DNA from 4 places in the Streptomyces sp. NPDC051133 genome. Region 1 is predicted to be linked to each of the others. Evidence: riboswitches for the same ligand, from Rfam matches in the RefSeq annotation. Region 1 holds a riboswitch; each other region holds the start of a gene.

Region 1 (5,528 bases):
TTCCGCGGCGTCGCGGGCACGCTGCGGGAGAGCAGCTCGCGCGCCAGCCGTTCGGCCGCCTCGGACTCGCGTGCCGCGATGTGGGCCGCCAGCCGCTGATGTGCCTCGACGTCGAGGAGTTCCGCGGTCCGCAGGTCGCCCGGCACGTCGGCGACCGGAACCGTGCCGCCCACCAGGCTGTTGAAGGCCAGCAGATAGGCGACGTTCCCGGAGCCCCGCACGATCAGCCGCCACCAGGCTACGTCCGCGTCGGCCAGCTCGGTCAGGTCGGGCCCGCTGCGCGCGTACCGGCCCGCGGCCTCGACGATCTCCCCGGCAGCGGCCCCGGAGCAGCGGAGCGCGCACAGCCGGGCCGCGTCGGCGCCGATGCACGCCCGCATCTCCAGGGCGTCGCGGGCGAGGTCCGCCACCGAGGGCCCGGCGTCGGCCGCCGCGATGCCCATGGCGAGGTCGAGGCCGGCGGTGTGCCGCCAGTCCAGGACGAGCGTGCGGCCGCCGTGGCTGACCTCGACCAGCCGCGCCTGCTGGAGCCGCTTGACGGCCTCACGGACGGCATGCCGGTTCACCCCGAACTCGGCCGCCAGGTCCCGTTCGGCCGTCAGCGCGGCACCGGGCGGCAGTTCACCGCCGAGGATCCTGTCGCGCAGCAGGGCGAAGAGCTGGTCGGAGACCGCCTCGCGCCGGATGAGTCGCTGGTTCATGGCGAACAGAGTGGGCGCGCCGGGCCGACTGGTCAACTGGTTGGACCAGTATTTCCGCACGGGATCCCGTGGCCGTACGAGGCGAGTACCGGCCGGTCCGCCGGTCCGCCGGTCCGCCGCCGCCGAGGGCACGCCGGACTGCCCTGGTACGCGATCCTGTGCCTGCCCCTCCTCTTCGCCGCCGGCATGAGCCTGTTCGACACCCTCGACGGCACCTTCATGAACTTCGCCTACCAGTGGGCGTTCTCCAACCCGGTCCGCAAGGTCTTCTACAACCTCACCCTCACCGGCCTGTCCATCGCGGTGGCCTTCTTCGTCGGCACCGCTGTCCGCGTGTCCGCGACGGGCTGCTCGCGGAGAGGATGGAGTGAGGTCGGGCACGGCCGGAACCCCTGGTGCAAGGAGCAGTCACGTGACCAGTCGCGTCACCTTCGTCTCGCCCGCGACGAGCCCGTCGCTGCGGCAGGCCCGCTTCTACGACGGCGACTCGATCGACGAGATCGGCGCGGCGCGCGCCCGCGCGGCCGCCGGGCCGCTGAGCGCACCGGCGCGCGCGGTCGTGTCCCCCGGTGTGCGCTGCCGGGAGACGGCGGCCGCGCTCGGCCTCGACGGCGTGCCGGCGCCGGATCTGGCGGGCCTGGACGTGGGCCGCTGGCGGGGCCGCACGCTGGAGGAGGTGGGGGCGGCGGAGCCGGAGGCGGTGGGCCGCTGGCTCGCCGACCCCGGCTGGGCGGCACACGGCGGCGAGTCGGTGCGGGACGTGTGCGAGCGGGTCGGGCGCTGGCTCGCCACCGTGCAGGACACGGACGGGCGTACGGTCGCCGTGGTCGAGCCGGAGGTCGTACGGGCCGCGGTCGTGCATGTCCTGGGTCTGCCCCCGGCCTCCTTCTGGCGGCTCGACGTGGCGCCGTTGACGGCCACGGAACTCAGCGGCCGGGCCGGCCGGTGGAATCTGCGGCTGGGGCGGCCCCTGCCGCGGTCGGACACCGCCTCGGCGGACTGAGAGCGGGGCGGGGGCGGTTCAAGAGGCCGCGTCCCGGTGCCGGCGCAGCAGCGCGGCCGGCGCGCAGCGCGGACACCTGCCGCCCTCGCCGTCCGGCCCGTGGCAGTCCGCCGCGTCGTGGACGAGCGTCTCCAGCTCCTGGAGGAGCCGTTCGGTCCGCTTGGCCTGCTGGGCGAGCACCCGCACCCGGGCGCTCTGGCCGCCGATCTGCCGGCGGTCGGCGATCAGCTGCTCGTACTCCTCGGCGGTCAGGGCGAGCGCCTCACGGCCCGCGAGGGTGATGCGGCGGGGCTGGAGATGTCTGGCCACTCGGTCCTCCGCTCCTCGGCTCCTCGGCTCCTCGGCTCGCCGGGAGAATGCCGGAGGGCCCCCGGATGGTTCCGAAGGGCCCTCGGGTGTCCCGAAACCGTCAGTTCGAGGCGGGAACCGTCCGGCCGGACGGGGCCGTCGCCGGCTTGGGGTTGAGCTTCCGCTCCGCCAACTCACCGAAGAGCAGGCCGAATCCGCCCCACAGGGCGGACTGGATGGCCAGTGCGGACAGCCGGAACCGCCACAGCAGGGCGGCCGGGAAGTCCTTGGGCACCTCGTTGATGACGGGCAGGAACTCGTAGGCCAGGCCGATGACGACGGCGAAGGCGGCCACCGCGACGACCGTCGCCCACCAGTTGCCCAGGCCGGGCGCCAGGCGCTTGCCCAGGATGGTCGCTGCGACCGCGAGGAGGACGCTGAGCAGCATCATCAGGAAGTACAGGGTGGTCCGTTCGCCGATGGTGTCGGGTTCGCCGACCGACGGCGGATTGGCCGGGTACTTCAGGAACGGCACGACGTACACGGCGAGCAGCGCGCAGCCGGACAGCAGCAGCGCGGTCGCCCGCGGGCCGAACCGGCCGACCCTGCCGAGCGCGAAGCAGTACGCGAGCGCGGCGATGCCGCCGAAGGCGACCCCGTACACGAGGACGCCGGTGGCGAGGCCCGCCGTGGACTGCAGGGAGCGGGAGACGACCTCCATCTCGTGCTCGTGGGAGTGGGCGTCCTCGAAGGCGATCGCCTTGTCGACGCTCGGCTCACCGAGGAGATAGGCGACGACGAGGGCGAGCACGCCGGCGGCAAGGCCGGCGAGCATGCCCCGCACGAGGAGGTTTCTTACCGTTGCGGAGTTCATGGGCGCGCGGCGTCCCTCGCGTCAGTGGCAGGGGAAGCCGAGCAGGTGGCGGGCGTCGTGCACCCATTCGTGGACGTCCGTGCCGTTGAACACGGAGGTGGCGCCCTGCTCGGCGCCGACGAAGTAGAGCAGGACGAGCATCAGGACGCCGAAGAAGACCGCCCAGGGAGCAATCGCCTTCAGCGGCAGCTTGGCGGGGATGGCGGGAGTGGTGGGTGTCGGCTGAGCGACGGTCTGCGCCATGGCAGAACCTCCTCTGGGAGTTCGCGTCCCAACTCGGTGGTGCACAGGACGACGGCCACGGGTCTGACTCACAAGCCGCCCGAGGGGGCTTGCACACAGTGGCGCGACCGTGCCGGATTCCCACCGGCTTCCGTCTCGCCGTCGTCGATATCGGACAGACCGTACCGCGGCAGGCGGGCGCGGCCAAGGCCGCCTCCGCCTGCCGTGATCTTCGTCTCCGGCCGGGCCGCCTCAGGAACGCGCCGTGCGCCGCGGCGGGGTGAAGGCGTACAGGTCGAGGATGTCGGGCCGGGGAGCCACGCCCGGGCCGCCGGCACGCACCCAGGTGACGATGTCCTCGGTCGCGTCCGGATCGTTGACGAGTCCGAGCCAGACCGGCCGCGCACCGGCGGCCCGGCCGGCGGCGGACGGCTGGACGACGATGACGTTGGCCTGGTCGCACACGTCGAGGCACTCCGAGATGCGCACCGGCACCTCCGCCCGCAGCCGCGCGGTCTGCGCCGCGTGGTCGACGCCGGGCAGCTTGGGACTTCCGCAGCAGCAGTCCCGGCACACGACGACCCGGCTCGGCGCCGGTCCGGCGTCCTTCGCGGGCATGCCCGATGTCTGCTCCGTGGGCCTCTCGGGCACGGCGCCGCTCCCCTCTTTCCGGGGAGATCCGCCCCGGTGTCGCGCGAGGAGGCGACCGCGTGAGTCTCCTGGCTCCCGGGTCCGCTCTCGCCCCGCCCTCCCCCACCCGGTGCCGGGCGGTGGCCTGCTGAACGCGCTCACCGGTCACAGTGGCGGGACCGCGCCGGATTCTCACCGGCTTCCTCGGACCGCCGTCGCCTGATGTCGCCGGTCATCATCTCATCCGGCGGGGTGGGCCCGGATCGGCCGGAGGAGGGAGGCGTCGCCGTGGCGGAGTTCGGCGGTCGCCTCGCCGGGGGCGGGGCCGGGTGCCGTGACGGTGCGCGGGTGCGCGACGAGGCCGGCGCCAAGTGTGGCCGATTGGCTGCTGGTCGGCGGTGCGGGGCCGGCCGTGGGACGAGTCCCGGGGGCGATTGACGTCGCCCGCGGTGCGCGATTCCCTGATTTCTGCGAGCCGCACGTGGCCGGTCCGGTCGGACGAAAAGGTCCGGGCCGGGCGCGGGCCTTGGTGAAGGGCAGGTGGTGCAGTCATGTCGGTTCTCACCATCGACGTCGGAACCTCGGTCATCAAATCCGTGGTGTTCGACGACCGGGGCAAGGAGTTGGCGGTCTCCCGCGTCGGCACCGAGGTGCTGCGCCCCCGTCCCGGATGGGCGGAGCAGGACATGGACGCGGTGTGGAACGGGGTCGTCCGCACCGTGCGCGGCGTCCTGGACCGGCTCGGTGCCCACGACCCCGTGTGGCTGATGAGCTTCACGGCCCAGGGCGACGGCTGCTGGCTCGTGGACGGTGACGGCCGTCCCACCGGCCCGGCGGTCCTGTGGTCCGACGGGCGGGCCGGCGACCTGCTCACCCGCTGGGAGGCCGACGGCGTCCTGGAGCGGGCGTTCCGCCGCAACGGCTCGCTCACCTGCAGCGGCATGCCCAACGCGGTGCTCAGCTGGCTCGCCGGGCACGACCCGGAGCGGCTGCGGCGCTCCCGTACCGCGCTGACGGCGGCCGGCTGGCTGTTCCTGAAGCTCACCGGGGTCACCGCCGTCGACGAGTCCGACGCCTCGGCGCCCTTCCTCGACCACGCCACCGGCGCCTACGACCCGGAGATCCTCGACCTCTTCGCGATGAGGTGGGCCGAGCCGCTGCTGCCGCGCATCCTCGGCGAACACGAGCGCATCGCCGACATCACCCGGCACGCCGCCGCCGAACTCGGCCTGCCCGCCGGGCTGCCCGTCGTCATGGCCCCCTACGACATCGCCGCCACCGCCCGCGGCGCCGGGGCCGTCGCTCCCGGGCAGGCGTGCGCCATCCTCGGCACCACCCTGTGCACCGAGATCGTCACCCGGGAACCGGACACCGGCGGCGAGCCGTGCGGCATCAACATCGCCTACCGCGGCCGCGATCGCGTCCTGCGCGCCTTCCCCACCCTCTCCGGCACCGAGGTCCTCGACTGGGCCTGCCGCACCCTGTCCGTCGAGGACCCCGCCGCCCTCGGCAGGCTCGCCTTCGGCACCGAACCGGGCGCGGGGGGAGTGGCGTTCCTGCCGTACCTCTCGCCCGCCGGGGAGCGCGCCCCGTTCCTCGACCCGCACGCCCGGGGTGTCTTCTGGGGCCTGTCCCTCGACCACACCCCCGCCCATGTCGCCCGCGCCGTCTTCGAGGGGCTGTCCCTGGTCGTCCGCGACTGTCTGGCGGCGTCCCGGACCGACGTGCACGAACTGCGCCTGTGCGGGGGCGGCTCCGCCAGCGACGCCTGGTGCCGGCTGATCGCCGACGTCACCGGTGTGCCGACGGC
Region 2 (5,528 bases), on a different contig from region 1:
GCGGCACCGGTGCACGACCCGCGCACCGGCCGGGTCCTGGGCGCGGTGGACATCACCGGCGGGGACGGGCTGGCGCACCCGCACAGCCTGGGGTTCGTGCAGGCGGTGGCGCGGGCGGCGGAGGCGCAGCTGGCCCTGCTCGTCCCGCCGCCCCGCACGCAGGACACACCGCTGCTGAGCGCGCTGGGCCGGCACGAGGCGGAACTCGTCCTGGACGGACGCCGGATCCGGCTCGGACGCCGCCACAGCGAGATCCTCGTGCTGCTGTCCCGGCATCCCGAGGGGCTCACCGGTGACGAGTTGCTGTGCGCGCTGTACGCGGACGAGTCGGTGACGCCCGTGACGCTGCGCGCCGAACTGGTCCGGCTGCGCAGGCTGCTGGGTCCGGGGCTGCTCGCTTCACGGCCGTACCGGCTCGCGGTGGCGGTCGAGTCGGACGCCACCGTGGTGGAGCGGCGGCTGGAGGCGGGCGCGCTCACCGCCGCCACGGAGGCGTACACCGGGCCGCTGCTGCCCGGGTCGCAGGCCCCGGCGATCGTGCGGCTGCGGGACCGTCTCGCCGACGGGCTGCGCACGGCACTGATCGCGCACCGCGACCCGGACCTGCTGGCGGACTGGGCGCACGCGTCCTGGGGGGAGGACGACCTGGAGGTGTGGCGGGCGCTGGCCGCGGTGCGGCCCACCGCGCCGGTGCGGGCCCGGCTCACCGCGCTCGAGGCCGAACTGACCGCGCCGGCCGGCCGGGCACCGGGGCGGACCTGCGGCGCAACGTAGGTGCAACGTCCGCCTGCCTAGCCTCCCGGGCGAGAGCTGCCCAACGGCGGGCAGCGCTGCACCGGGAGGCAGACCAGCATGACTCGTTACGCGGCGCCGGGCACCGAGGGCGCGATCGTCTCCTACCAGGCGCGCTACGACCACTTCATCGGCGGTGCGTACGTGCCGCCGACGCGCGGGCAGTACTTCGAGAATCCGTCGCCGGTCAACGGGCAGCCGTTCACGGAGATCGCGCGCGGTACCGCGGAGGACGTCGAGCGGGCGCTGGACGCGGCGCACGAGGCCGCCCCGGGGTGGGGCCGTACGTCGGTGACGGAGCGCAGTGACGTCCTGCGCAGGATCGCCGACCGGATGGAGGCCAACCTCGAAGCCCTCGCGGTCGCGGAGAGCTGGGAGAACGGCAAACCGGTGCGGGAGACGCTGGCGGCGGACATCCCGCTGGCGATCGACCACTTCCGCTACTTCGCGGGGGCGATCCGGGCGCAGGAGGGGTCGCTGGGCGAGATCGACGACGACACGGTGGCGTACCACTTCCACGAGCCGCTGGGGGTCGTCGCGCAGATCATCCCGTGGAACTTCCCGATCCTCATGGCGGCGTGGAAGCTGGCGCCGGCGCTCGCCGCGGGCAACGCGGTCGTCCTCAAGCCCGCGGAGCAGACCCCGGCGTCCATCCACTACTGGATGAGCCTGATCGCGGACCTGCTGCCGCCGGGTGTCGTGAACATCGTCAACGGCTTCGGGGTCGAGGCGGGCAAGCCGCTGGCGTCCAGTCCGCGGGTGGCGAAGGTGGCGTTCACCGGTGAGACCACTACGGGGCGGCTGATCATGCAGTACGCCTCGGAGAACATCAAGCCGGTCACCCTCGAACTCGGCGGCAAGTCCCCGAACATCTTCTTCGACGACGTGTGGGCGCACGACGACGACTTCCGCGACAAGGCGCTCGAGGGCTTCACCATGTTCGCGCTCAACCAGGGCGAGGTGTGCACCTGCCCGTCCCGGGCGCTGGTCCAGCGGGGCCACTACACGGAGTTCCTCGAGGCGGCGGTCGAGCGCACCCGGCAGATCAAGCCGGGCCACCCGCTGGACACCGACACGATGATCGGCGCCCAGGCCTCCAACGACCAGCTGGAGAAGATCCTGTCCTACCTGGACATCGGCCGGCAGGAGGGCGCGAGGGTCCTCACGGGCGGGGAGCGCATCGAGCACGACGGCGAGCTGAAGGGCGGCTACTACGTCCAGCCGACCGTCTTCGAGGGCGACAACCGGATGCGGATCTTCCAGGAGGAGATCTTCGGGCCGGTCGTCTCGGTGGCTTCGTTCGACGACTTCGACGACGCGATCAAGATCGCCAACGACACGCTGTACGGCCTCGGCGCGGGCGTGTGGACCCGGGACGCCAACACCGCCTACCGCGCGGGACGCGCGATCCAGGCGGGCCGGGTGTGGACCAACTGCTATCACGCCTACCCCGCGCACGCGGCGTTCGGAGGCTACAAGCAGTCCGGCATCGGCCGCGAGACGCACAAGATGATGCTGGAGCACTACCAGCAGACGAAGAACATTCTAGTTTCATACAGTCCTCAGAAGCTCGGGTTCTTCTAGAGCCTGAAGTCGGTTTGCCTGGAGGCAACATTGGGCTCCAGGCAACCAGACCCGGTAGGTACCTGCTGTAATCAATTGGGTTCGTCGCGTTACCGACTGGCATCCGAGAGAGTTCCCGCCGGACCAGTCGCGGACCAATAGCGCCGAAAGACATCGCTCCAGGAGCCGTCCGCTCACGAGCGCAGCGACCCGCCGATACTCGGCAGCGGCGCCCGAACAGCCAGCAGTTCTCAGCTGGGCAGCGGCCACCGTTGAGCGCCGCGACCCATTGAACACACCGCCCCGGCTGCCCGACATCCCCCAAGCCACGAGCCGACGACCTGAAACCCTTCCTCGGGCACTGGAGCCCTTACGGCCCACCTACTGAACGTCCGCACCGCACGGTGAGCGCACACACAACCGCAGTTCAGTGGCTCTTCGCGACCGGTTCAATCGCGGCACACCGACGTGGTGGGTCATCGGAAACACGTGGCAGGAACGCCAACCTGCCATAATCGCAAGTCAATCTGGCCTGTGGCCGTCGTGGGCGGCGGTCAGATGGGCGCCGGCATCGCCGAGGTCTGCGCACGGGCAGGGCTCGACACCGTGGTGTGCGAGGTGGACGCGGTGGCGGCCCGCGCCGCACGGGATCGGGTGTCGGCGTCACTCGACCGCGCCGTACGGCGCGGCAAGCTGGAGGATGCCGCCGCGCGGGACGCCTTCGCCCGTTTGGTCTTCACCGGTGATCTGGAGGACCTGGCCGACCGGCAGCTGGTCGTCGAAGCCGTTGTCGAGAACACGGATGCCAAGGCCGAGGTGTTCGCCGCCCTCGACAAGATCGTCGAGGATCCCGCCGCGGTTCTCGCCACCAACACCTCATCCCTCCCGGTCATGCGGCTCGGCATGGCCACGAGCCGCGCGGACCGGGTCGTGGGACTGCACTTCTTCAACCCCGTCCCCGTGCTGCCGCTGGTGGAGGTCGTGACCTCGCTGCACACGTCGGCCGGCACGACCTCCGCGGTCGAGGACTTCGCGGCCCGTGTGCTCGGCAAGACCGTGATCCGGTCCCAGGACCGGGCCGGCTTCGTCGTCAACGCGCTGCTCATCCCCTACCTGCTGTCCGCGATCCGAATGGCCGAGTCCGGCTTCGCCACGGCCGCCGACATCGACACCGGCACGGAGCTGGGCTGCGCTCACCCGATGGGCCCACTGAAGCTCGCAGACCTGATCGGACTGGACACCGTCGCCTCGATCGCCGAGTCCCTCTACGACGAGTTCCGCGAGCCGCTGTACGCGCCACCGCCGCTGCTCCACCGGATGGTGGAGGCAGGACTGCTCGGCCGGAAGACCGGCAGGGGATTCCACACCTACGACCAGGGCTGAGGACCTGGTACGACGCGGGCTGAGGGGCCCGTACCGCCGGCGGGTTGAGGGTCCCGCACGGCGACTCAGGGGAAGGGCGGGAAGCGTGAGTGCGGGCGCTTCCCGCCCCGTGGCGTTCCTGGCGTCGAGATTCCCACTTCACCATCCGGATGGTGGACGTAGCGCGTTCCTCGAACGCAGTACCCCGTACGCTGACCGGAGCAGCTGGTTCGCCCCGTCCGCCAGGCGGGATGCGTCGCAAGAGGGAACCCGGTGGGAATCCGGGACTGCCCCGCAGCGGTGAGCGGGAACGACCGCCGTCATACGCACTGGGCCCGACGTACTGGGCCTGGGAAGCGACGGCCAGTAGGTGTCCTCCTCGGTGAGGACGTGCCCGCGAGTCCGAAGACCTGCCAACTGCCCGCGCTCGAAGCACTCGTGCGCGGACATCCCGGTGACCTCGAGGGCGGGTCGGCGTACACACCAGACGGACGACCGTGCCTTGCCGCGCCAGGTCATTCCTGTCAGGTTCGTCACCCCTTCGCGCTCTCGTCCCGTCTCCGGGATCTCAGGGATTCATCTCGCGAAGGAGATCTCCGTGACAGCGAAGTCCGCAGCCGCGGCAGCACGGGCCACCGTGTACGGCTACCCCCGCCAGGGTCAGAACCGGGAACTGAAGAAGGCGATCGAGGGCTACTGGAAGGGCAGCGTCACCGCCGACGCCCTACGAGCCGCCGCCACCAACCTGCGCCGGACGAACTGGCAGCAGCTGGCCGAAGCCGGCATCGACGAAGTGCCGACCGGTGACTTCTCGTACTACGACCACGTGCTCGACACCACCGTCATGGTCGGTGCGGTCCCCGCCCGCCATCGGGCCGCCGTCGCCGCGGACGCGCTGGACGGGTACTTCGCCATGGCGCGCGGCACCAAGGACGTGGCGCCGCTTGAGATGACGAAGTGGTTCGACACGAACTACCACTATCTGGTGCCGGAGTTGGGCCCGGACACGGTGTTCACCGCGAACTCGACCAAGCAGGTCGGCGAGTTCAAGGAGGCCCTCTCCTTGGGCCTGACCGCCCGGCCCGTCCTCGTCGGACCCATCACCTACCTCCTGCTGGCCAAGGCCGCGCCAGGCGTGGCCGCCGGCTTCGACCCCCTCGTCCTCCTCGACCGGCTCCTTCCGGTGTACGCCGAGGTCCTCGTCGATCTGCGCGCGGCCGGCGCGGAATGGGTGCAGGTCGACGAGCCCGCCCTGGTCCAGGACCGTACGCCGGCCGAGCTGAGTGCCGCCGAACGTGCCTACCGTGACCTCGGCGCCCTGACCGACCGTCCCAAGCTGTTGGTCGCCTCCTACTTCGACCGCCTGGGTGACGCGCTGCCGGTGCTCGCCAAGGCTCCGGTGGAGGGGCTGGTCCTGGACTTCACCGAGGCCGCCGCCGCCAACCTGGACGCGCTCGCGGCCGTCGGCGGGCTGCCCGGCAAGCGCCTGGTCGCGGGTGTCGTCAACGGCCGCAACATCTGGGTGAACGACCTGGAGAAGTCCCTCTCCACGCTCGGCACTCTGCTCGGTCTTGCCGACCGGGTCGACGTGTCCGCTTCTTGCTCCCTGCTGCACGTCCCCCTCGACGCTGCCATGGAACGCGGCATCGAGCCACAGATCCTTCGCTGGCTGGCCTTCGCGAAGCAGAAGACGCGTGAGATCGTCACCCTCGCCCAGGGCCTCGCGCACGGCACCGACGCCATCGCCGCGGAGCTGGCCGCGAACCGAGCCGATCTGGCCTCCCGCGCGAACTCCCCCATCACGCACGACC
Region 3 (5,528 bases), on a different contig from region 1:
GGTCATCGCGTGCCGCAGCTCCGGGTCGAGCTCGTCGAACCAGGCCCGGTAGTCCGCCAGCGGCACCCGCGCGGACGCGGCGGCCAGCTGGTCCTCGGTGAGCCACTCGACGTCGTGGCCGCCGGCCTCGATCAGCCGGTGGATCAACTCGTCGCCGCCGGACGGGTATTGCGTGAGCGCGTACCCGGCGTCCCGGAGCGCGTCCAGCACCCGCACCGCCGACGCGGGCGTGTCCAGGCCGACCGCGTTGCCGACCCGGGAGTGCTTCGTCGGGTACGCGGTGAAGACCAGCGCGACCCGTTTCTCGGCGTTCGGCTTGTGCTTCAGCCGGGCGTGCCCGAGGGCGATCCCGGCCACCCGCGCGGCCCGCTCCGGATCGGCCACGTACACCGGGACCTCGTCCGGGCCCTGCTCCTTGAAGGAGAACGGCACGGTGATCAGCCGGCCGTCGAACTCCGGGATCGCGACCTGCATCGCCGCGTCCATGGGGGAGAGGGCGGCGTCCGACTCCTCCCAGGCGGCCCGTGAGGAGGTGAGACAGAGCCCCTGCAGCACCGGGACGTTCAGGTCGGCCAGCGCGCCGATGTCCCAGGACTCCTCGTCACCGCCCGCCGAGGCCTGCGAGGCGTGGGTGCCGCCGGCCGCGAGCACGGTGGCGACCAGCACGTCGGCCTTCCCCAGCAGCTCGTACAGCCCGGCGTCCGCGCCGCGCAGCGAACCGCAGTACACGGGCAGGGCGTTGGCGCCCTTCGCCTCGACCGCCGCGCACAGGGTGTCCACGAACGCGGTGTTGCCGCTCAGCTCGTGCGCCCGGTAGAAGAGCACGCCCACGGTCGGCCGGCCGTCCCGGACCTCGTACGAGCCGTGGACGCCGAACTCCGGCATCTTCCGCGGCTCCTCGAACCCCTCGCCGGTCAGCAGCACGGTGTCCGACAGGAACCGGGACAGCTCCAGCAGGTTGGCGGGACCGCCCTCGACCAGGTACTTCAGCGCCTCCGCCACCACACCGGCCGGCACGGACGACTCGGCCATCAGCTCGGCGTCCGGCACGGCCTCGCCGCCCAGCAGCACGGTGGGGATCCCGGCGGCCTTCAGCGCGGCCAGCCCCTCCTCCCAGGCGCGCTTGCCGCCCAGCAGCCGTACGACGGCGAGGTCCGCGCCGTCGAGCAGGCCCGGCAGCTCCCCGGCGACGTCCACCCGGGTCGGGTTGCCGATCCGGTAGTCCGCGCCGGAGGCCCGGGCCGCCAGCAGATCCGTGTCGGCGGTCGACAACAACAACACTGTGCTCATGCGGGCGCTCCCGGTGGGATGAAAGGCAGTCCTTGCGGCGCGCCCGACTCGATGAGCCGCCAGAGCGCGTCCGTGTCCGCGTGCTGTTCGATCAGGTCGCCGAGCCGGTCGAGCTGCTCCTCGCGCAGCGCGGCGAAGGAGGTGTCCGGCGCGGGCACGAAGCGGCGGCCCGCGGCGGCGGCCACCTCGCGCAGGAAGGCCCGCCGGAAGCCGTCCGACTCCAGCGAACCGTGCCAGTGGGTGCCCCAGGTCTGGCCCACCCGGCAGCCGTCCAGGCTGTGTCCTTTGTCATCGGAGATGAACCCGTCGCCGCCCGTCACTTCGGCGACCCCGTGGTGGATCTCGTACCCCTCGACCGGCTCGCCGAGGGCCTCGCCCACCGGCCGGGTGAGGGTCTTCTCACGGGCGAACCGCACCCGCACGGGCAGCACCCCGAGCCCGTCGACCGCGCCGGCGCGGGACTCGACCTCGTCCTCGATGTGCTCGCCGAGGATCTGGAAACCACCGCAGATGCCGAGGACCGGCCGCCCTTCGGCGGCCCGCCGCACGAGCGCGTCGGCGAGGCCCCGCTCGCGCAGCCACTGGAGCGCCCGTACGGTGCCGCGGGTGCCCGGTACGACGGCCAGGTCGGCGTCCGCCAGCTCCTCCGGGCGGTCCACGAACCGCACCACGACCCCGGGTTCGGCGGCCAGCGCGTCCACGTCGGTGAAGTTGGACATCAGCGGGATCGCGCACACGGCCACCCGCAGCACGTCCGCGCCGACCGGGGGAGCCACGGTGGACTCGCGGACCGTGCCGCGCAGCGAGACACGCAGCCCGTCCTCCTCGTCGATGCCGAGGCCGTGCCGGAACGGCAGGACGCCGTAGGCGCGCCGCCCGGTGAGGCCGTGCAGCATCTCCAGGCCCGGCTCCAGCAGGGAGACGTCGCCGCGGAACTTGTTCACCAGGAATCCGGCGATCAGCTCCTGGTCCTCGGGGGAGAGCAGGGCGACCGTGCCGAAGAAGGACGCGAAGACGCCCCCGCGGTCGATGTCCCCCACCACCAGCACGGGCAGCCGCGCGTTCCGCGCGATCCCCATGTTCACGATGTCCGTCCGGCGCAGATTGATCTCCGCCGGCGAGCCCGCCCCCTCACAGATCACCGCGTCATACGTGCCCCGCAACTCGGCCAGGCAGTCCAGCACCGTGCTCAGCAGCCGCTGTTGGCCCCCGCCGTGGTAACCACGCGCGCTCATCTCGCCCACCGGCCTGCCCAGCAGCACCACCTGGCTGCTCTGCTCGCCGCCCGGCTTGAGCAGCACCGGGTTCATCAGCGCGGTCGGCTCGATCCGGCACGCCTGGGCCTGCATGGCCTGGGCCCGCCCGATCTCCGCGCCCTCCCGGGTCACGAAGGAGTTCAGCGACATGTTCTGCGCCTTGAACGGCGCGACCTTCACGCCCTGGCGCACCAGCCACCGGCAGATCCCGGCCGTCACGACGCTCTTGCCGGCGTCGGAGGTGGTGCCGGCGACGAGGAGACCCCCGTTCACTTCCCACGTCCCTTCACGAGTCGGCGCGCGGCGACGGTGACGCCGAGCGCGAGCAGGCCGACGCGGCGGGAGAGCCGTACGGCCCGGTCGATGTCGGTGGCCCGGACGGCGCGTCCGGCCGCCCCGCCCAGGACCGGGCGGTGCTCGACCCGGCCGCCGTACGACAACGTGCCGCCCAGCCGCACCCCGAGCGCCCCCGCGAACGACGCCTCGACGGGCCCGGCGTTGGGGCTCGGGTGCCGGGCCGCGTCGTCCCGCCAGGCCCGCACGGCACCGCGCGGATCGGGACCGGCGAGGACGGCGAGCACGGCGGTCAGCCGGGCCCCCGGCCAGCCGGCGACGTCGTCCAGGCGCGCGGAGGCCCAGCCGTAGCGCCGGTGGCGGGGCGACTTGTGACCGACCATCGCGTCCAGGGTGTTGACGGCGCGGAACCCGAGCAGCCCGGGCACCCCCGCCACGGCACCCCACACCAGGGCGCCCACGACGGCGTCGGAGGTGTTCTCGGCGACGGACTCGACCACGGCCCGGGCGATGCCGTCGGCGTCCAGTGCCTGCGGGTCCCGGCCGCACAGGTGCGGCAGCCGGGCCCGGGCGGCCTCGACGTCCCCGGCCTCCAGGGCGCGGCCGATCGTGCGGGCCTCGCGGGCCAGCGAGGTGCCGCCGACGACGGCCCAGGTGGCCGCGGCGGTCAGCGCGGCGGAGGCGGCGGGGGAGGGGCGTACGACGCGTGCGGCCACCGCGCCGAGGGCGACGGCGCCACCGGCGCACACGGCGGTGTGCAGCGCACCCCAGCCGCGGTGGTCGTGCCACAACGCGCGTTCCACGGCCGCGGCCGCCCGTCCGAACACGGCCACCGGATGCCCGCGGCGCGGATCGCCGAGGAGCAGGTCACCGAGAAGGCCGGCGGCGGCGCCGTACGCGTAGGAGCGATCGGCACCCATCGGCTCAGCCGGCCGTGGGAACAGGAACGTGCCTGGTGGTGGTCCTCGAACGGCAGCCGAGCATGGCGATACAGGTCCTCACTCAGGGTGTCCGCGCCCTGGTTCGACGAGATTCGGCGGTGAGAGTTCCTGGCTCCCGGGGGGTTCTTCCCCGGTGACAGTGGCGGGACCGCGCCGGATTCGCACCGGCTTCCTCTTCTGCCGCCGTACATGGCGTGGGCAGTCCACCACGCCCCCGGAAGGGTCGTCAACTTGCCGTTGACCTGGACGGGGAGAGTGTGCCGATCCCCACACAGTGGGGCTCCCGGGGCCCTTGGGCATGGCAAAGGCTCCCCTCCGCGGCGACGGAGGGGAGCCTTGGTGATTCCGGATCAGGCCTTGGCCACGATCAGGTACATGCCGTACGCCACCGCAGCCGCGCAGGCCGCGAAGCAGACGTAGGCGCCGGTGACGGCGAGGGCGGCGGAGTCGCCCTGGGCGGCGGCCTTCTCACGCCTCGCCAGACCGTTGATGCCGAGGGTGAACAGCGCCACCAGGCCCACCGTGAAGGCGAGGCTGACGCCGAAGACGGAGCCGAGGGCCGCCCAGTCGATCTTCATGGGGATGCTTCCTTCAGTAACCGGGGTGACCGGGGTCATACGGTGGCGGCCGGCGGGACGGCCGGGGCCGCGGGCTCGGCGGGGGCCGGAGCCGCGATCGTGGCCTTCAGGTCCTCGGTGATCTGGCCCGCGGGGGGCGGGGTCACCGCGGCGATGGCGGTGGTCACCACGCCGGCCGGCTCCTCGGAGCCGGCGACGACGTTGGTGTGGTCGACGACCTCGCGCCGGGAGATCTTCCAGATCGCGGCGCTCGCGGCGACCAGGAAGACGGCGACGACGGCGGTGCCCCAGTCACCGAGGTCGGTGACCGACTCGGCGCCCGCGCCGACCAGCGCGGCGGCCGGGAGGGTGAGCACCCAGGCGACGGCCATGCGGGTCGCGGTGGACCAGCGGACCACCCCGCCCTTGCGGCCGAGGCCCGCGCCCATCACCGAGCCGGAGACGACGTGCGTGGTGGAGAGGGAGAAGCCGAGGTGGGAGGAGGCGAGGATGGCGGTCGCGGCGCTGGTCTGGGCGGCGAAGCCCTGGCGCGGCTCCAGCTCGGTCAGGCCCGTGCCCATCGTGCGGATGATGCGCCAGCCGCCGATGTAGGTGCCGAGCGCGATGGCCAGGCCGGCGGAGAGGATCACCCAGGTGGGAGGGTTGGAGCCCGGGGCGATGGCGCCGCCCGCGATCAGCGCGAGGGTGATGATGCCCATCGTCTTCTGGGCGTCGTTGGTGCCGTGGGCCAGGGAGACCAGTCCGGCGGAGGCGATCTGGCCGGCGCGGTAGCCCTTGCGGGTGGCCTCGCCCTCGGCCTTGCCGCCGATGCCGTAGGAGAAGCGGGTGGCCAGCATCGAGGCGACGCCCGCCACGACCGGCGCGGCGACCGCCGGCAGCAGCACCTTGGTGACCAGCACGTCGCCGTGCACGGCACCGAAGCCGGCCGAGGCGACGGTGGCGCCGATCAGACCGCCCATCAGGGCGTGCGAGGAGCTGGAGGGCAGGCCCACCAGCCAGGTCAGCAGGTTCCAGAGGATCGCGCCGACCAGGGCGGCGAAGATGACCTCGGGACGGATGCCGGTCTCGTCGACGAGACCCTTGGAGATCGTGTTGGCGACCTCCACGGAGAGGAAGGCGCCCACCAGATTGAGAGCGGCGGACATGACCACCGCGATCTTGGGCTTCAG
Region 4 (5,528 bases), on a different contig from region 1:
CTCCCGATGGTGCCTGTGCGGGTGCTTCGAGGTGGGGAAGAGCCCCGCTTGGCGTCATCGGCAGGACGGGGGAGCCGACGGACCGTCATGCGTCGCGTGCGGCCGTTTATACGGTTCTGATCCCACGGCCGGTCACGCTAGAAAGCGGTTGTTACCGTCGGTTCCCGCCGTCGTGAACGCGACGTTTCCGAGAACTCACCTGCCGTCTCGTGGTCTCGGACTCAGCGGCGGTGGGCTGATGTTCGCCGTCCTGGGAGGCGTGGAAGTTGGCGCAGATGAAGCCGGGTTGGTGCTTCATCGTTTCCTCCGTGGCGCGGGCGAGCAGGTCGATCAGTTCGGGCTGGCGGTCGGGGGAGACGGTGAAGACGTTGATGAGGGTTGCCACGGGGCGGGCGGTGTCGATGTGTGGCGTAACGGTCATGGAGCTGTCCTCTCACTTCGAGTGGCGGAGGTACGCCCCCCGGGATGGACGTGAAGGTCTACGGAGGCAAGGCGGCGAGGGCGCGCGCCGGATGGCGCGGGCCGAGGAAGACGGCAGTGCCTATGCCTTCGGGGGAAGGGTGGGTGGCCTGGGTCCAGCCGTGGCGGCGATAGAAGGCCATGGCCCTGGGGGACCGCACCGAGGTGAGCAGCCAGGAGCGGCCCTCGGGAGCGTCCGCGGTGACCGCCTCCAGCAACGCGTCGGCCAGGCCCGTGCCGCGTGCTGCGGGGCAGACGGCGAGTTCGTCGATCTCGCGGGCTCCGCACAGCCACTCCCTGGTGCGCTCCGGGCCCAGGCCGGCGGCGGCCTGGGGGTAGCAGCGGTCGGTGGGGAAGGGAGCCATGGTCGTCCAGGCGGTGGTGAAGCCGACGACGTCCGATCCCGTGAAGGCGAGCGCTGCTGTGAAGCCGGGGCGCCTGACGTTGTCCGCCAGCCGGATGAGAAACGCGTCGGCCCGCTCCTGGCCCTCGTTCCAGGGCGGGGCGCAGAAGGCGTCGGCGTAGAGGGAGCGCAGGGCGTCGGAGTGCTCCAGCAGGTGCTCGTCGCGGAAGACGTGGATGTCCGCAGTCATCAGGCGGCCACCGCCGTCCTGGCCGTGGGATGAAGGGCGGCGTACTCCAGGGGTGCCGAGGGGTCGATGGACAGGTCCAGGGGTGCCGGTTCGGCTCCGGCCCGTACGAGGAGGTCGCCGACGGCGGCGATCATCGCGCCGTTGTCCGTGCACAGCCGCAGCGGGGGTACGCGCAGCTCGATGTCCGCGGCACGGCACCGCTCCTCGGCCAGCGAGCGGACACGCGAGTTGGCGGCGACCCCGCCGACCACGACCAGGGTGCCCACTCCGTGCTCGACGCAGGCCGCGACCGACTTGCGGGTCAGCACGTCCGCGACCGCCTCCTGAAGGGACGCGGCCCCGTCCGCGACCGGCAGCTCGGCGCCCGTGTGACTCTCGGCCCAGCGCGCCGCCGCCGTCTTCAGCCCGGAGAAGGAGAAGTCGTACGAGCCCGGCAGGGGGCGGGGGAAGGGGACAGCGTACGGATCCCCCGCGCGCGCTGCCCGATCGATGGCCGGGCCACCGGGGTACGGCAGTCCGAAGACGCGCGCGACCTTGTCGAAGCACTCACCGGCGGCGTCGTCGAGGGTGTCGCCGAGATGGGTGATCGGGTCGCGGGCGAGGTCCTGGACGAGGAGCAGAGAGGTGTGGCCGCCGGAGACGATCAGCACCATGCAGGGGTGGGGTAGCGGGCCGTGTTCGAGGGTGTCGGCGGCGACGTGGCCGGCGAGGTGGTGGACGCCGTAGAGCGGGACGCCCAGGGCGTAGGCCAGCCCCTTCGCCCCGGCCAGGCCGACCTGGAGCGCGCCGGACAGGCCGGGCCCGGTGGTCACCGCCACCGCGCCGATGTCGGTCAGCCGCAGTCCGGCCTCGTCCAGGGCGCGCTGGACCACGGGCCGGACCGCATGGACGTGCGCCCGGGCCGCGATCTCCGGTACGACGCCGCCGTAGCGGGCGTGTTCGTCCATGCTCGACGCCACTGCGTGACCGAGCAGCCGCCCGTCCTGGACGAGTCCCGCGCCGGTCTCGTCGCAGGACGACTCGATTCCGAGCACGACGGGAGAGCTCATACTCACCTCTGTCTGCGATGGATAAGTTATTGCGAATAGTGTGCAATAAGGCTCCGCGTTGTGCACCTGGGCGCGAAGATGCTGGTCGGAGCCAGGTGCTGCCGACGACTGGTCGCACCGGCCCGGGGATCCCCTCGACGTCGTCGCCGCCGAGGTCCGCCGCGCACCGGACACCGACCGGCCCCGGCTCGGCGCCGTTCCCGGGCAGCCCGATGGCGCGTACGAGCAAGACGGGCAGCTCACCAGGCGGCATGTCCGGGCCGCCACGCTGGGCGTGCTCGCAGCCGTGCCGGGCGAGCTGTTGTGGGACATCGGCGGGGGATCGGGATCGATCGCGATCGAGTGGCTGCGCACGCAGCCGTCTTGCCGGGCGCTCACCGTCGAGCGGGGCCCGGTGCGTGCGGAGTGGATCGTGCGGAACGCCGAGCGACTGGGCGTGCCCGGGCTCCCCGTCGTCACTGGCACGGCACCTGCCGTGCTGACCGAACTCCCGGCGCCAGACACCGTGTTCATCTGTGGCGGGCTCACCGCGCCCGGTCTGCCAGCTGCCTGCTGGGTCACGCTGCCGGTCGGCGGCCGGATGGGGTGTGCTCGCCTACGAGCCGCTGAGCGGCCGCCTCATCGTCGAAGAGGTCTACGACCACCAGGGCAACGTCGGCCAGGGCTCCACGCCCATCCTGGTCTTCGACGCCTGGGAGCACGCCTTCTACCTGCAGTACAAGAACCAGAAGGTGGACTTCATCGAGGCCATGTGGCAGGTGGTCAACTGGCAGGACGTGGCCAAGCGCTACGCCGCCGCCAAGGAGCGCGGCGACAGCCTGCTGCTCAAGCCGTGACGCCGTAGAGCACTCAAAGCGTCCTGCCTCGTGATCGTCTTCTCACCTTTCACAGGCAGGCGGCACAACGGAAGGCTCCCGCGAGGACATGCTCGCGGGAGCCTTTCTGCTGTCGGTGCAGTAGTGAACCGGGGTCCGTCGGCCGGCCGGTTTGCGGCTGTGCCGTCAGCCGGTGTCGGCGGTGCGGGCGCTCCAGCGCTCCTCGACCTTCGCCAGGCGCCAGTAGCCGATGGCCGCGGCCCAGACGACCACGAACAGGCCGACGATGACGTAGCCCACGTTGTCCAGGTTCAGGTCCGCGATCCAGCCGGAGACGTCGTCGTTCAGTCCCAGTTTGTCGTGCAGCACCCCGACCAGTTCGATGGTGCCGACGAAGAAGGCCACCGCGATGGACAGGCCGGTGATGGTGAGGTTGTAGAAGACCTTCCGCACGGGGTTGGAGAAGGCCCACTGGTAGGCGAAGTTCATGAAGGTGCCGTCGAGGGTGTCGAACAGGCTCATGCCGGCGGCGAAGAGGAGGGGCAGGCACAGGATCGCGTACCAGGGCAGGCCGGCCGCGGCGCCGTTCCCGGCCAGGGCGAGGAGCAGGACCTCGGTGGTGGTGTCGAAGCCGATGCCGAAGAGGAAGCCGAGCGGGAACATCTGGCCGGGGCGGCGGATGGACTTGGTGAGGCGGCCCAGGAGGCGGTTCATGAAGCCGCGCGAGTCGAGGTGGGCTTCCAACTCCGCCTCGTCGTACTGCCCGGCGCGCATGGCCTTGAAGACGCGGGCGATGCCGAGCAGGGCGACCAGGTTGAGGGCGGCGATCAGGTACAGGAAGCCGCCGGAGACGGTGGTGCCCACGGTGCCGAGGACTTGGTGGGTGCTGGAGCCGTCGTTCATCAGGGTGCCGGCGAGCTTGGCGCCGCCGGCGACCAGCGCGGCCATGGCGACCACCACGCTGGAATGGCCGAGGGCGAACCAGAAGCCCACCGAGACGGGCCGCTTGCCGTCGGCCATCAGCTTGCGGGTGGTGTTGTCGATCGCGGCTATGTGGTCCGCGTCGAAGGCGTGCCGCATACCGAGGGTGTAGGCCGTGATGCCGAGGCCCACCCCGAACGCCTTGGTACCGACCTCGTAGTGGTGCGGCACCACGAGCAGGAACAGGATTCCGAAGGCGGCCACGTGCAGAGCGACGATCACGGCCAGCAGGCCGGCGGTGCGGACGGTGTCCTCGCGGCGCCAGCGGAAGGAAGGGGCGGCGGCGGTTTCGGGCACGCCTGGGGACACGGTCATACGGTCACGCTCCAACACCTCGTGGATCAGCTTCGTGCTGCCGTGGCCGGTCTCCTGGCTGACGGGTCATCGCGCCCGCCCCTGCCTTCCCGGCCGTGAGGCCAGTGGCAACGCATGGGGCGGGAACTCCCCGATCACAGTGGCGAGGGCCGCTCCGGACTGAGCCCTTGAGGGGCTGTCACCGGTCTTCCCGAACACCACGGCCCGCCCACCCTAGAAGGCGGCAGCCGGTGGCTGCAAGGTTGCACAACTGATCAGGTATGGAGACGGGGGCCGGTGACTGCGATGATGAGCGCATGCATCTCGTCCCCGCGGAACGTGCAGGGCAGCGGACCATCGACGGCCATCGGGTCTGCGACGCCATCGCGGCCGTCGGCGAGCCCGAGCGGGTACGCGCCTGGGCCGACCGTTTCTCCCTGCTCTCGGATCCTGGGCGCCTCTCCCTGCTGCTGGCCCTCCACGAGGCGGGCCCCATCGCCGTCTCCGACCTCGCCGTTGCCACCGGTATGCGGGACACCGCCGTGTCCCAGGCGCTGCGTCTGCTGCGGGCCGCAGGCATCGTCCAGGGTGAGAAGGACGGCCGGATCGTGCGCTACCGTCTCGTCGACGACCGGATCTCCGCTTTGCTGAAACACTGCGCGTCACACGAGGGGGTGAGCGTCGACGGCGCACTGTCAGGACGAGGAAGCGACACAGGGTGACAGTGAGGGGATCCGCAACCGGCACTCCCGTGTTCCTGCCGGGGCCTTCCGTGCTTTCTGGCCTGACCGAGCAGTTCGATGTTCCCAAACGCTCACCGCAGGCACTTGCCTAAATGTTCACGCGGCAGGGCACTTTTCCGTACGGAATGGGGGCGTGTGATTCGGGTGCCGCCGCATTCCTTGGCCGCCAGTTTCCGGGCGAGGTGTGGCGGGACTGCGACCAACTCCTCGGGCGGGCCGTGGTGGTCAAACTGCTGCATGCCGAGGAGGCGGAAGACACCGAGTGATTCCGCCTGGAGGCGCAGATCGCGGCCCGGCTCAACCACCCCGACGTCGTGGGCATGTACGACTTCGCCGCGCACAACGACCAGCCCCACCTGGTCACACTTCCAGGCTCACGTGGCGCGCCGCGCCATGACGCCTCAGGCGGCGCGGACCGCCCCGGCAGGGACCTGGTGGGCTTCGACGTCCCTGTCTTCACGCCGAACTTTGTGATGAGCCGGATCACCGGCTGGACCGCTCACATCACCGGACAGCTCGCCCACAACGCGCTGACCCAGCCGCTCGCCTCCTACGACGCACCGGTGCAGCGGCCGGTTCCGAGCGCCTCGTAGC

Evidence for each region. A riboswitch is a leader RNA that binds a small molecule or an ion and turns the genes downstream of it on or off. The one in region 1 is predicted to bind cobalamin.
Region 2: linked by a shared signal. The riboswitch ahead of metE (5-methyltetrahydropteroyltriglutamate--homocysteine S-methyltransferase) and the one ahead of AB0N17_RS00640 (CbtB-domain containing protein) in region 1 are both predicted to bind cobalamin.
Region 3: linked by a shared signal. The riboswitch ahead of AB0N17_RS23915 (cobalamin biosynthesis protein) and the one ahead of AB0N17_RS00640 (CbtB-domain containing protein) in region 1 are both predicted to bind cobalamin.
Region 4: linked by a shared signal. The riboswitch ahead of AB0N17_RS02260 (HoxN/HupN/NixA family nickel/cobalt transporter) and the one ahead of AB0N17_RS00640 (CbtB-domain containing protein) in region 1 are both predicted to bind cobalamin.

What each region holds. Positions count from the first base shown of each region.
Region 1 is NZ_JBFBBK010000001.1:128,856-134,383, reverse strand. Features, by position in the region: gene AB0N17_RS00665 (GntR family transcriptional regulator) at 1-701, opposite strand, end outside; partial or broken gene AB0N17_RS00660 (HoxN/HupN/NixA family nickel/cobalt transporter) at 834-1,034, shown strand; gene AB0N17_RS00655 (histidine phosphatase family protein) at 1,114-1,704, shown strand; gene AB0N17_RS00650 (hypothetical protein) at 1,723-2,013, opposite strand; gene AB0N17_RS00645 (CbtA family protein) at 2,114-2,866, opposite strand; gene AB0N17_RS00640 (CbtB-domain containing protein) at 2,888-3,109, opposite strand; cobalamin riboswitch at 3,146-3,287, opposite strand; gene AB0N17_RS00635 ((2Fe-2S) ferredoxin domain-containing protein) at 3,341-3,706, opposite strand; cobalamin riboswitch at 3,801-3,924, opposite strand; gene AB0N17_RS00630 (FGGY-family carbohydrate kinase) at 4,270-5,528, shown strand, end outside.
Region 2 is NZ_JBFBBK010000002.1:14,664-20,191, forward strand. Features, by position in the region: gene AB0N17_RS02225 (GAF domain-containing protein) at 1-774, shown strand, start outside; gene AB0N17_RS02230 (aldehyde dehydrogenase family protein) at 853-2,376, shown strand; gene AB0N17_RS02235 (3-hydroxybutyryl-CoA dehydrogenase) at 2,890-3,738, shown strand; cobalamin riboswitch at 3,927-4,150, shown strand; gene metE (5-methyltetrahydropteroyltriglutamate--homocysteine S-methyltransferase) at 4,316-5,528, shown strand, end outside.
Region 3 is NZ_JBFBBK010000023.1:97,973-103,500, forward strand. Features, by position in the region: gene cobN (cobaltochelatase subunit CobN) at 1-1,290, opposite strand, end outside; gene AB0N17_RS23910 (cobyric acid synthase) at 1,287-2,819, opposite strand; gene AB0N17_RS23915 (cobalamin biosynthesis protein) at 2,816-3,760, opposite strand; cobalamin riboswitch at 3,861-4,004, opposite strand; gene AB0N17_RS23920 (hypothetical protein) at 4,132-4,359, opposite strand; gene AB0N17_RS23925 (inorganic phosphate transporter) at 4,395-5,528, opposite strand, start outside.
Region 4 is NZ_JBFBBK010000002.1:21,372-26,899, reverse strand. Features, by position in the region: gene AB0N17_RS02285 (antibiotic biosynthesis monooxygenase) at 152-421, opposite strand; gene AB0N17_RS02280 (GNAT family N-acetyltransferase) at 480-1,052, opposite strand; gene tsaD (tRNA (adenosine(37)-N6)-threonylcarbamoyltransferase complex transferase subunit TsaD) at 1,052-2,101, opposite strand; partial or broken gene cbiT (precorrin-6Y C5,15-methyltransferase (decarboxylating) subunit CbiT) at 2,202-2,684, shown strand; partial or broken gene AB0N17_RS02265 (Fe-Mn family superoxide dismutase) at 2,677-2,937, shown strand; gene AB0N17_RS02260 (HoxN/HupN/NixA family nickel/cobalt transporter) at 3,103-4,212, opposite strand; cobalamin riboswitch at 4,239-4,429, opposite strand; gene AB0N17_RS02255 (metalloregulator ArsR/SmtB family transcription factor) at 4,509-4,913, shown strand; gene AB0N17_RS02250 (hypothetical protein) at 5,027-5,200, shown strand; partial or broken gene AB0N17_RS02245 (citrate/2-methylcitrate synthase) at 5,366-5,527, shown strand.